DNA from 2 places in the Yoonia sp. D2-7 genome. Region 1 is predicted to be linked to the other one. Evidence: riboswitches for the same ligand, from Rfam matches in the RefSeq annotation. Region 1 holds a riboswitch; the other holds the start of a gene.

Region 1 (5,814 bases):
ATGTTGCGACGTGCAGGGCCATCTCGTGATTGACCAATGCATCGACGGTTGTGGCGCATGTCTTCATTTCCGTAAGCGTTTCAGCTTTCACCACCGCCAAGGACCACGCCCGCGCGAAATGGACCAAGAAAACATAGTCCTGGATGAGGTAATGGATGAAGGCCGCACGCGGCAAAGTTCCATCACTAAGTCCTTCAACGAAGGCATGGTGGGTGTAGGCCTGCCATGCAGTGGGGCAACCGGCGCGCCATTGCGCGAAGGTTTGACCGTAAGACTGATCGTTCATTGCGACGTCACATCAATGGCGATTTTCGATACGGGATGGACCTCTGGTATCAGGCCCGCGTCGTGTAAAAACGCTTCGAACGTTTCATAACGGCCTGCATCCATCGCCGTCGGGCGCAATGCAAATCGGGGCAGGGTGTCTACCCACGCACGTGCGTTAAGCTCATCCTGCAGTTCTGGCGCTGTGTTTGCAAAAATCTGCCACGCCTCTTCTGGGTGATTGACGATGTACTGTGTTGCCTTTTCCGTCGCCGCGAGAAAACGCATGATCATATCGGTGTCCATGGTTTCGGAATTGGCGACGTAGATCAGTTCATCGTAGGCTGGCAGCCCTTCTTCCTCGACGTAGAAACAATGCCCCGGCACGCCTGCGATATCCATTTGGTTCAGTTCGAAATTTCGGAATGCACCGATAACGGCGTCGACCTGACCGGACATCAACGAAGGCGACAACGACCAATTTACGTTGATCAATTCAACATCATCCAACGTCAGCCCGTGCGTGTTCAACACGTGCCCCAAAACGGCTTCCTCAACGCCGCCCACTGAAAACCCGACTTTACGGCCCTTCAGGTCGGCGGGAGACGCGATGGGGCCATCAGCGCGGGTTAACAAGCAGTTCAGCGGCGTCGCGATCAATGTGCCGACCCGTTGCAAAGGCAGGCCTTCGTGGATTTGAAGATGTAGTTGGGGTTGATAGGAAATCGCCAAATCAGCGCGCCCCGCTGCGACCATTTTGGGCGGGTCCGAAGGGTCCGCAGGGGCGATCACGTCAACGTCGAGATCAACGTCTGCGAAATAGCCCTTCTCTTGCGCGATGATGACTGGCCCGTGGTCGGGATTAACGAACCAATCCAGTAAAAGCGTCATTTGATCTTGCGCCCAAAGTGGCGCTGCAAACACGGAAAAGGCCGAGGCCAGCAATGTGGTTTTCATGAAAGCGGTTCCTTTGATGCGCGATACAGTTCTGCGAAATGGTGGGTTGGCCCGTGCCCTGATCCAACGGAAAGCTGATCGGCGAGGGCGATTGCGTGGGACACATAAGATTTGGCTGCGGCAACAGCGGCACGAACGTCGCCGGTCTTGGCCAGTTGTGCAGCCAGCGCTGATGACAGGGTGCATCCGGTCCCATGTGTATTGCGGGTAGCGGTGCGCGCGCCCTCGAACCAAGTGATGTTGTTCGCGGTGACCAGACAATCAGGACTATCGGCATCCGGCAGATGTCCGCCTTTCATCAACACCGCGTCTGCTCCAAGCGCACAAAGCATGCGACCCTGATCTGCCATCTCATCACGTGCTTGCGCTACCGGCATGTCCAACAGTTGGGCTGCTTCCGGCAGGTTTGGGGTTAGTATGTTTGCGATGGGCAACAGCGCATCGCGCACCACGGCAATCGCATCGGGGTCCAAAAGGGACGCGCCGCCTTTTGCGATCATAACCGGATCAAGGATGATAGGGGCGTCGCGGTCAGCCAGTGTATCGGCAACCGCTTGTGCAATATCGGCATTTGCGATCATCCCGACCTTTACGGCATCGACACGGATATCATCAAAAACTGCGTTGATCTGGTCGCGCACGAACGCTGGCGGCACCAAATGAACACCGCTAACGCCCTGCGTGTTTTGCGCGGTGAGCGCGGTGATCGCCGCCATCGCAAATGCGCCATTGGCGGATATGGCTTTCAGATCGGCTTGAATGCCCGCGCCGCCAGACGGGTCAGACCCCGCAATGCTTAGAACGTTCGGGATCATTGGACGGGCTCCTGAAAGAATAACTCGGCGGCTGACTTCGGGTCGACTTGCCCGCAAATGGCGGACACGACAGCGAGGCCATCAACGCCGGATGCCAATACGTCCGCTTGATGCTTGGCTTTCAGGCCCCCGATCGCGACGGTCGGCAGCGACGTCAAAGCGGCCAATTCTGCCAAACCAGCAAAACCGATCGGCGCCTCGTGATCTTGCTTTGTTGCCGTGCCGAATACCGGCCCGATCCCAAGGTAATCTACGATATCAGGGTCGGCTGCTTGGACAGTTGCAGCTGTTTCGCATGACAATCCCAAGATTTTGTCGGGGCCCAATATCCCGCGTGCGTCTGCCGGAGCCAGATCACTTTGACCGATATGCGCACCGCAAGCATCGGCCTTGATCGCGGCGTCCAGATCATCATTGACGATGACCGGAACACCGGTGCCGACAAGTGCGGCCTTGATCGCGCGGGCCATGTCGACCCGTTCGCGGGTGCTGGCGTCCTTGGCACGCAGTTGCACCATTGTGACGCCGCCCGCGACCGCCTCTTGGACTGTTTCGACCAGCCCATGACCGCGGCACAGTGCTGTGTCTGTCACCAGATACAGTCGCAATTGTTGGCGCAGGCGGGTCATGACTGGATCACGTTGGGCAGATCGTCCGGCTGCACGGCGCTTAGCGCATCAAGGAAATGCATCTGAAAACTGCCGGGGCCCTTTGCCTGCTGCGCGGCCATTGTTCCTGCGACTTTGTAGTGCGCCAGCGTCGCAAGGGCAGCGTCAAAAGCGGGGCCAGTGGCGGCATAGGCGCCCATCAACGCTGTTTGCGCGCACCCCAACGCGGTTACCATCGGCATGATGTCAGACCCGCCAGTGACCTTTGCTGATTGGGTTCCATCTGTCACAAAATCGACCGGTCCGGTGACCGCAATCACACTGCCGTGTGCCTTGGCGATTGCGCGTGCAGCATCTTCTGCAGCATCCACGCTGTCGCCGCTATCGGCACCTTTACCGGCACCCGCCGCACCTGCCATCGCTAAAATCTCGGACGCATTGCCGCGTAGGATCGTGGGACGCAACGCCAATAAATCCTGAGCGACGCCCTTGCGATAAGTCGATATGAAATGTGCAACAGGGTCCAACACCCACGGGATGTTTTTGTCATTCGCCGCGTTTGCGGCTGCCAACATGCTCGCGGCCCATGGGGCGGACAACGTGCCGATATTGATCGTCAGCGCGCCACAAATCGGGGTGAATTCTGCAATTTCTTCAGATGCATGAACCATTGCGGGCGAAGCACCGGCCGCGAGAACAACGTTCGCGGCCACGTTCATCGCGACGTAGTTCGTGATGCATTGCACCAACGGGTTCTGTTCACGAAGCGTTGCCAAAAGGTGTTGCGGGGCCATGATGTCTCCTTTTTCAGCGGAAAAAAGAGACGACGCTCGCGCAAAGCCCGGAACGCACTACCTCCCTCCGCCAGCATTATCTGGTTCAGGTTCAAAGGGTACGTCTCAGCCTTTCGGCGCCCCTGGTACGGTTTGCGTAAATGCACGGGACAGGCGGGTCAAACGAAAAAATTGCCCCATGGGTTGTCTGATGCAGAGGCCCACAGAATTCTTATTGCCCAATAAGTAGGCGTTTTCGAAGAAATGCGAAGCGAGTGCGATGCTTGCATGTCGAACCTGACCTGAATATCCGCCGACTGCGTGCAACGGCTTGATCTTAGCGATAACTCTGTTTTTCTGACCCTATGGACACTTCAAAGAAAAAGACGCTTCGCACGCAATTATTGCCACTTATCGCGCAGGTCTATCCGGACATCGACGCGGATATCCTTCTTAGTCAAATCGTAGACGCTTTTTGGCCAGATGGGACCAAACCACGCAAACATGGCCGAACGCCGAGCAATGATCTGTGGACCGAACATGATGCGGTGTTGATTACCTACGGGAATTCAATACTGGACGGGGCACACAAGCCGCTGGATTTGCTTCATGATTTCTTGCTGCGTCGTCTGAAAGGCGCGGTGAACGGTGTCCATATCCTACCGTTTTTTCCCTACACGTCTGATGATGGTTTTGCGGTATCCGACTTCCGGTCCGTTGATACGCAGCTCGGTGACTGGGCCGATATCAACCGGATCGGGGACGACTTTCATCTGATGTCGGATCTGGTGCTGAACCATGTTTCTAGCCAAGGCACGTGGTTCAACAGTTACTTGCAAGGACAAGAACCCTACGATCAGTTCTTTTTTGAAGCCTCGCCAGACGATGATTTGAACGAAGTCGTGCGTCCGCGGACCACGCCGCTTTTGCAAAAGGTCGAAACCGCGAACGGTCCGCGCCACGTCTGGTGCACGTTCAGCCATGATCAGATCGACCTCGACTTTCGCAATCCAGAGGTGCTGCTGGAATTCCTGCGCATCATTCGCCTGCATGTGGATAACGGGGTGCGCATTGTGCGGCTCGATGCGGTTGCCTTTCTTTGGAAAGAAATCGGGACGCCATCCATCCACCTGCCGCAAACCCACGCTATTGTGCAATTGATGCGGGTGTTATGCGATTTTGCTGCTGAAACAATCATATTGCTGACGGAAACCAACGTCCCAAAAGCCGAAAACCTAAGCTATTTCGGCAACCGGAACGAAGCCCACGCGATCTACAACTTTCCCCTGCCGCCATTGATCCTGCATGCGATGATGTCGGGGTCTGCGCATTATTTGCGTCGCTGGCAAAGCGGGATGCCGCCTGCGCAATTTGGCTGCGCCTATCTCAATTTTACGGCCAGCCACGACGGCATCGGCATGCGCCCCGTAGAGGGTATTTTGCCCGCTGTCGAGCAGGCCAAAATGATCGACACAATCAAAGACATTGGCGGTCTTGTGTCGATGCGTGCCCTGCCTGACGGGGGGCAGGCGCCCTACGAAATCAACACGACGTTCTACGATGCCACGTCGCAAACCTTCACGGGGCAAGACGATCATCACTTCGACCGGTATGTCTGTTCGCAGACCATCGTCATGTCACTTGAAGGGATCCCTGCATTCTATATCCATTCAATGCTTGCGACACCAAACGATCACGCACAGGTGGAAAGGCGCGGCATGAACCGTGCGATCAACCGCCATCGGTGGGATTATCCGACATTAAATGACCTGTTAGATGATCCTGAAACGCCGCAGGCGCGTGTTTTAGGCGCATTGACCGAACGCTTACGGATCAGGGCCGCGCAACCGGCATTTCATCCAAATGCGACGCAATTCACGATGCCGCTGGATAACCGCGTGTTCGGGGTTTGGCGGCAAAGTTTGGACCGGCACCAATCCATTTTTGCACTCCATAACGTCAGCGCTGAAACCGTGCGCGTGGATCATATGTCCATGAACCTGATCGACGATGAGCCTTGGATAGATCTGCTTAGCGGCGATCCGGTCGACATGGATGCAGGGGGCCTGACGCTTGCCCCCTACCAATGTCGTTGGATCAGCAACCGCGGTTAAGTCACTGAAACTCTGCAACATCCGCAAGTGCTGCGGCGTTCATGTCTGCCAAGAACAACGGATCGGCCGCGTGAACCCGGTTCCATGTCGGGATAAATGGTGTCTCGTGCGGGTTTTCCAAGAAGACGTGCCCTGCGCGCATAATGTTTTCAGCAAACAATTCGATTGATCTTTCTTCCGCATGGCGATCAATCGACAGCCCGTTCATCTTGGCATCGTTGTAATAAGATTCCAGCAAATCAAGCGCGCAGCGATAATAGGTCGCTTTCAGCGTCCGGAACAC
Region 2 (5,814 bases), 980 kb from region 1:
CGTCAGCATCAACGCGTCCTCCACGGTCACAAATCCAAAACAATAACAGGCTGAGCGCAACTAAGAGCAGCCCAGCACCCGCTGCCGCGTCCATCTGATAGGCACCCATGAGACGGTACATCGCAAGAGGTAAGGTTGCGCCGTTTTCATCCGCGAATAGGGCGATCACTCCCAAATCTCCCATCGACAGTGCTGCCGCGAGGCCAAGCGCAAAGCCTAGTGGCCTGCGTATGCGGGGCAATATGATCAGACGTAACCGTGTCCAGCCCGTGACGTTCAGCTGGTCCATCAACCGGCCATAGTCGGCGACAACGCCATCAACGGCAGGTGCAATGGAGCGCAGCGCAAATGGCAATGCCAGCGTCGCGTTGACCAATGCCGTGACGGGCAAGGCAAGATCGGATGGCCGCCAGAAGGGAAAGACAATCAGGAACAGGCCTGTGCCCACGACCAGACCTGATGCGGCAAGAGGCAAAACGCCAATGATTGACACGATGCGCCCGCCTTGCAAGGCAAGCGCCAACGCCATCGTGATGCACAAAATTGCAGATGCGAGCGCGACAAACACGGATCGCGCGGCGGCTTGGACAATGCTGAATGGTAATTCGGACAGGCCCATGATTCCGTTGATCACGACCATCGACAGGGGCACGATCAGAAACGCGGCGGCAAGGCCGATCCAAGCAAAATCGATGGACCGCGATCCATCCCAACGCTGCACCACGCGGTCCAGACCCGCGCCGAAACCATCCACGGCCGTGACTTGCCATGCGACGATGGCTGCAATGGTGCAGATGCCAAACTGGATACAGGCCAGTAAAGCGGCGCGCCCAAGGTCGAAATCGAACCGGACAGCTTGATAGATGGCGAGTTCCACTGTCGTTGCCTTCGGCCCACCGCCAAGGGTCAGCGCAACCGCGAAACTGGTCAGGCAAATCAGGAATATGACAAGAAATGTTCCGGGCAAAACGCTGCGCAGCATCGGCCATTCCAACAGACGACCGACAGGTGCGTTTAGCGTCGCCGCAAGCCGGAAACGCTCGGACGGGATCGCGAGCCAGCCTTGCAGAATGAACCGCGTCGCGAGTGGCAGGTTAAAGAAAACATGCGCCAGAACCACGCCATGAAAACCGTAGATCGTAAAGGTGGGGAGGCCCAACACCTCTAACCCTGCATTCAAAATACCGTTGCGCCCGAAAACTGCGAGCAATCCAAGAACGGCCACGATGACGGGAAGAATAAACGGGGCACCAAGCAGGGTAATCAAAGCCCCGCGTCCCCGAAAGGACTGCCTCGCCAATGCGCGTGCGACAGGGATCGCGATGATGATGCTGACCAATGCAGATACAAATGCCTGCGATACCGTAAATTTGATCGCGGCCCAATCTGCGGCAGAAAGGCCAGTGCCCACTTCGGCCCGCATCGCAACTGCGATCAACGTGCCAAGCGTCAGCACCAGCACCAACATCCCCGCCATGACAGCGGGGATGCGCGTGATTATTGGGACAGCGCTGCGCGCCATTCGGCCAATGCCTCTTCACGAACAGCAAGCGCATCTTCAGGTGTTTTCAGCAAAGATGTGGCTGGCGCGATCAAAGTGTCGAAACCGTCAGGCAGACCATCCGCAGGTGTGGCGGCTGGGTACATCCAGTTGGTTGTTGGGATGATGGATTGGAACGCGTCTGACACCATGAATTCCAAGAACTGGTCAGCCAATTCGGGCACATCGGTGCCTGCCACTTTGCCAGCGACTTCGACCTGCATGTAATGGCCGTCACTGAATTCCCATGCGACCTTGCTATCGTCTTCTTCGGCGATCAGGTGGTAGGCGGGCGACGTCGTGTAGGACAACACGGCATCCGCTTCGCCATCAAGGAACAGACCGTAGGCTTCGGACCAACCGGGTGTCACGGTGACAATGTTGTCAGCGATCGCGTCCCAGAATTGTGGGGCTTCGTCGCCGTAAACTTCTTTCGCCCACATCAGCAGACCAAGGCCCGGTGTGGATGAACGTGGGTCTTGGATCACGACCTTGATGTCGCTCTCGGCCAATTCGCGCAATGACGTCGGCGCGTCCGCGTCGGCGTTGCCTACAAAAGCGAAATAGCCCCAGTCAAACGGCATAAATTCCGTATCGGTCCAGCCCAATGGCAGCGTCAAGTCAGCCGTGATGCCGTGTGGTGCAAACAGACCTGTTTCACGGGCTGCGGCTGTCAGGTTTGTATCCAGTCCGAGCACGATATCGGCTTCGGTCCGTGGTCCTTCCAACTGCAAACGTGCCAGCAATGCAGCGCCGTCACCAGCCCCGACAAATTCCAGATCACATGCGCAGATTTCCTCAAACGCCGCTTCCACCGCAGGGCCGGGGCCCCATTCGCTGGTGAAGCTGTCGTAGGTGAGAACAGACAATTTCGGGGTCTCTGCCGTGGCTGCAGTCGCCAAGCAAAGTCCCGCAACAGCTGTCAGATAAGTGGTTTTGAACATCGTATCCTCCAAATGCGACGGGCGGATTGGGGGATAGCGTGTGTGCTAAACCTTCCCTCCGCCGGTCTTAACCGGTTCAGGTTCAACGGGTCAGCTTGCGCAATCTCAGCCGTATTGGCCCCCCGAGGTAGAGCGTTGGTAGGATGCTTTATGGGGAAGGGCAAGGGGAGCGGTTAACGCGTGTTAACGGCTAGCCATCGTTTCTAGCGTTTGTGATCCACGTGATCAGCGTTTCGCGGGCGTCGGCGTCCATCTGAATCGCGTTGGGTGGCGGCATGGCGTGTGAAACGCCAGCGTGCAGGTAAATCTGGGTTGCGTGTTTGGCGACGTCCGCTTGCGTTTCAAGGTACACGCCTTTGGGGGCCCAGCGAATGCCATCCCAGAAGGGTTCGCGCGCGTGGCACATCGAACAATTCCCAAGCACGGTGTTGTAGGCCTCGTCGAACCCTTCGGCAGACGCATAATGCTGTTCATAGGGCGTCATCGCGCGGGCTTCGGCCTGGTCGATGGTTTCTGTCGACCTGACTGATGACAGCCAAGCGATGATCAGCATGAGCAAGACGGTGACCGCCCACGTCCAGTTTGGACCAGCACCCGTGGCGTGCATCGTGTTGAAATAGTGTCGGATCGTAACGCCGGTCAGGAAAATCAGGCTTGCGATGATCCACGCGTATTCAGTCCCGAACGCCAGCGGGTAGTGGTTCGACAACATCAAGAACACGACTGGCAAAGTCAGGTAGTTGTTATGTGTCGACCGCAGCTTTGCGATCTTTCCATATTTTGCATCAGGCGTGCGCCCTGCTTTCAGGTCTGCGACAACGATGCGTTGGTTCGGCATAATTTGGAAAAACACGTTTCCTGTCATGATCGACGCGGTGAAAGCGCCAAGATGCAGTAACGCAGCGCGCCCTGTGAATATCTGGTTATACCCCCACGCCATCACAACGAGGATGACAAACAGCAACACCATCAACGTGGTTGGTTGTTCGCCAAGCTTGGATTTGCACAAGAAATCATAGGCCAACCAACCGATGGTCAGTGAACCGCCAGAGATCAGGATACCCTGCCACAACGTCAGATCAGCCTTGGTCGGATCGAGCAGGAATAATTCGCCACCGACCCAGTAGACGATCATCAAAAGGGCGGCACCAGACACCCACGTGATGTAGCTTTGCCATTTATGCCAGATCAGGTGTTCGGGCATGTTTGGGGGTGCGACGAGGTACTTCTGGATGTGATAAAAACCGCCGCCGTGCACCTGCCATTCTTCGCCATGCACGCCGTCGGGCATGTTCGGTGCTTTCTTTAGGCCAAGATCAAGCGCGATGAAAAAGAACGATGCGCCGATCCACGCCATGGCCGTGATCACGTGCAGCCAGCGGACGGAAAATGCGATCCAGTCCCAAAGAATTGCCATGTCGTACATTAGGGTCTCCGCCGTGCCATGTATAAAGTGCGGCCACACTAGGCCGCTTGTGATTATTCTGCTATTGCTTGGAATGGCCAAACAGCATCAAAAAATCCAGAACAATGTCATACCTCGATAATATCCGAACTTTTGTGCGCGTCTACGAACTCGGCAGTATGTCTGCTGCTGGGCGTGATCTGCGGATATCGCCTGCTGTGACATCAGCGCGGATATCGCAACTTGAGGAAAAATTGGGCGTTCGGCTGTTCCAGCGGACCACGCGCAGCCTGACCGCGACCGAACAAGGCCAAGCGTTCTATGGTGGAGCCTGCGAGGTACTAGAGGCCGTCGATGCCGCCGAAGCGAAGGTCGTGAACATCACCGATCAACCGCGCGGATCACTGTATGTTGCCGTGCCGTTGGGCATCGGGAAACGCTTGATCGCACCGCTTATTCCCGGTTTTTTGGAAGAATATCCTGACGTGCAGGTCAGGTTGCGGTTGACGGACCGGACAGTTGATCTGACGACGGAAGGGCTAGATCTGGCGTTTTTCATGGGCCAACCGACGGACAGCAATCTGCGGATGCGCAAAATCGCGGATGTGGAACGCGTGCTTTGCGCTGCGCCCGATTACATCGCGGCCCGTGGTCATCCCCTGGACGGCACAGCGTTGATTGCGGACGGCCACGAATGTCTGAACCTGCGCTTTCCGGGTGCAACCGAATTCCAGTGGCGGTTGATGACCCCCGATGGCCCCAAGAAGTTTCAGGTCGCGGGGCGTTACGAATGTGACGATGGCGATGTGTTGACCAATTGGGCGTTGGATGGCTGCGGCGTAGCGCTCAAGCCGGTATTCGAGGTCGCGGATCACATTGCGGCTGGCAGGCTTGTGGTCGTGGCGGATGAGACGCCACCAACGCCTGTGCAGCTGGCCTGCTTGTTCACGCACCGACGCAATCAAGACCCTAAGACACGGTTGTTTATGGACTACGTGATCAGCCGGATCGCACCGATTGTCCGCGCCGCCGATTAACTACCGCGATAGGTGCTGTAACCGAACGGAGATAGCAGCAGCGGCACGTGATAATGCGATTGCTCTGACATGCCGAACCGGATCGGGATGATATCAAGAAACCGCGGGTCCTCAGCGGGTGTGCCGATCGCATCAAGGTAGGCGCCCGCGTGAAACACCAATTCGTAGGTGCCAGTCGCAAAATCTGCGGCGGGTAGTATCTGGCTATCTGTGCGTCCGTCATCGTTGGTGGTCAGCGATGTGATGTGCGTCCGCGTGTCACCATCAATGCGGTACAGATCGATTTTCAGTCCCTGCGCAGGGCAGCCGCGCGCCGTATCAAGAACGTGAGTTGTTAAAAATCCGGTCATAACAGGTCTTTCCGCTGCAAAAGGTGCCTCTGATAAGGTCGGTCTATACGTCAGCCCGCCGCAAGTGCCAAAGGGGACGTGCAAGAGGCAGCTTCATGTTTTATTTGAAAACCAAGCTGATCAGTTTGATTTACAAGGTACCCGCATGATCAAGGAAAACAATGTGAACCGCTACCCCCGTGATATGACTGGTTACGGCGCCGTCCCGCCCGCAGCCAAATGGCCGAATGGGGCCAAGATTGCTGTGCAAATCGTACTGAATTACGAGGAAGGCGGCGAAAACAACATCCTGCACGGTGATCCCGCGTCAGAGGCGTTTTTGTCCGAAATCACAGGGGCGCAACCTTGGCCGGGGATGCGTCACTGGAACATGGAATCCTTGTACGAATACGGATCGCGTGCCGGTTTCTGGCGTGTGCACCGGATGCTGTCGGATTTGCCTGTCACGGTTTACGGTGTCGCTACGGCGCTTGCACGTGCCCCTGAACAGGTCGCGGCGATGCAGTCTTCGGGTTGGGAAATCGCCAGTCACGGTCTG

What was found. A riboswitch is a leader RNA that binds a small molecule or an ion and turns the genes downstream of it on or off. The one in region 1 is predicted to bind thiamine pyrophosphate.
Region 2: it holds a riboswitch for thiamine pyrophosphate, as region 1 does, so the genes downstream of both, thiB (thiamine ABC transporter substrate binding subunit) here and thiM (hydroxyethylthiazole kinase) in region 1, are expected to answer to the same signal.

The regions. Positions count from the first base shown of each region.
Region 1 covers NZ_CM147912.1:1,273,918-1,279,731, forward strand. The annotation lists gene tenA (thiaminase II) at 1-286, opposite strand, end outside; gene AC0L7R_RS06160 (ABC transporter substrate-binding protein) at 283-1,221, opposite strand; gene thiD (bifunctional hydroxymethylpyrimidine kinase/phosphomethylpyrimidine kinase) at 1,218-2,036, opposite strand; gene thiE (thiamine phosphate synthase) at 2,033-2,665, opposite strand; gene thiM (hydroxyethylthiazole kinase) at 2,662-3,438, opposite strand; TPP riboswitch at 3,484-3,572, opposite strand; gene AC0L7R_RS06180 (alpha-amylase family glycosyl hydrolase) at 3,783-5,531, shown strand; gene AC0L7R_RS06185 (glycosyltransferase family protein) at 5,533-5,814, opposite strand, start outside.
Region 2 covers NZ_CM147912.1:291,705-297,518, forward strand. The annotation lists gene AC0L7R_RS01275 (ATP-binding cassette domain-containing protein) at 1-9, opposite strand, end outside; gene AC0L7R_RS01280 (thiamine/thiamine pyrophosphate ABC transporter permease ThiP) at 1-1,522, opposite strand, end outside; gene thiB (thiamine ABC transporter substrate binding subunit) at 1,498-2,484, opposite strand; TPP riboswitch at 2,521-2,619, opposite strand; gene AC0L7R_RS01290 (urate hydroxylase PuuD) at 2,675-3,910, opposite strand; gene AC0L7R_RS01295 (LysR substrate-binding domain-containing protein) at 4,015-4,926, shown strand; gene uraH (hydroxyisourate hydrolase) at 4,923-5,276, opposite strand; gene puuE (allantoinase PuuE) at 5,440-5,814, shown strand, end outside.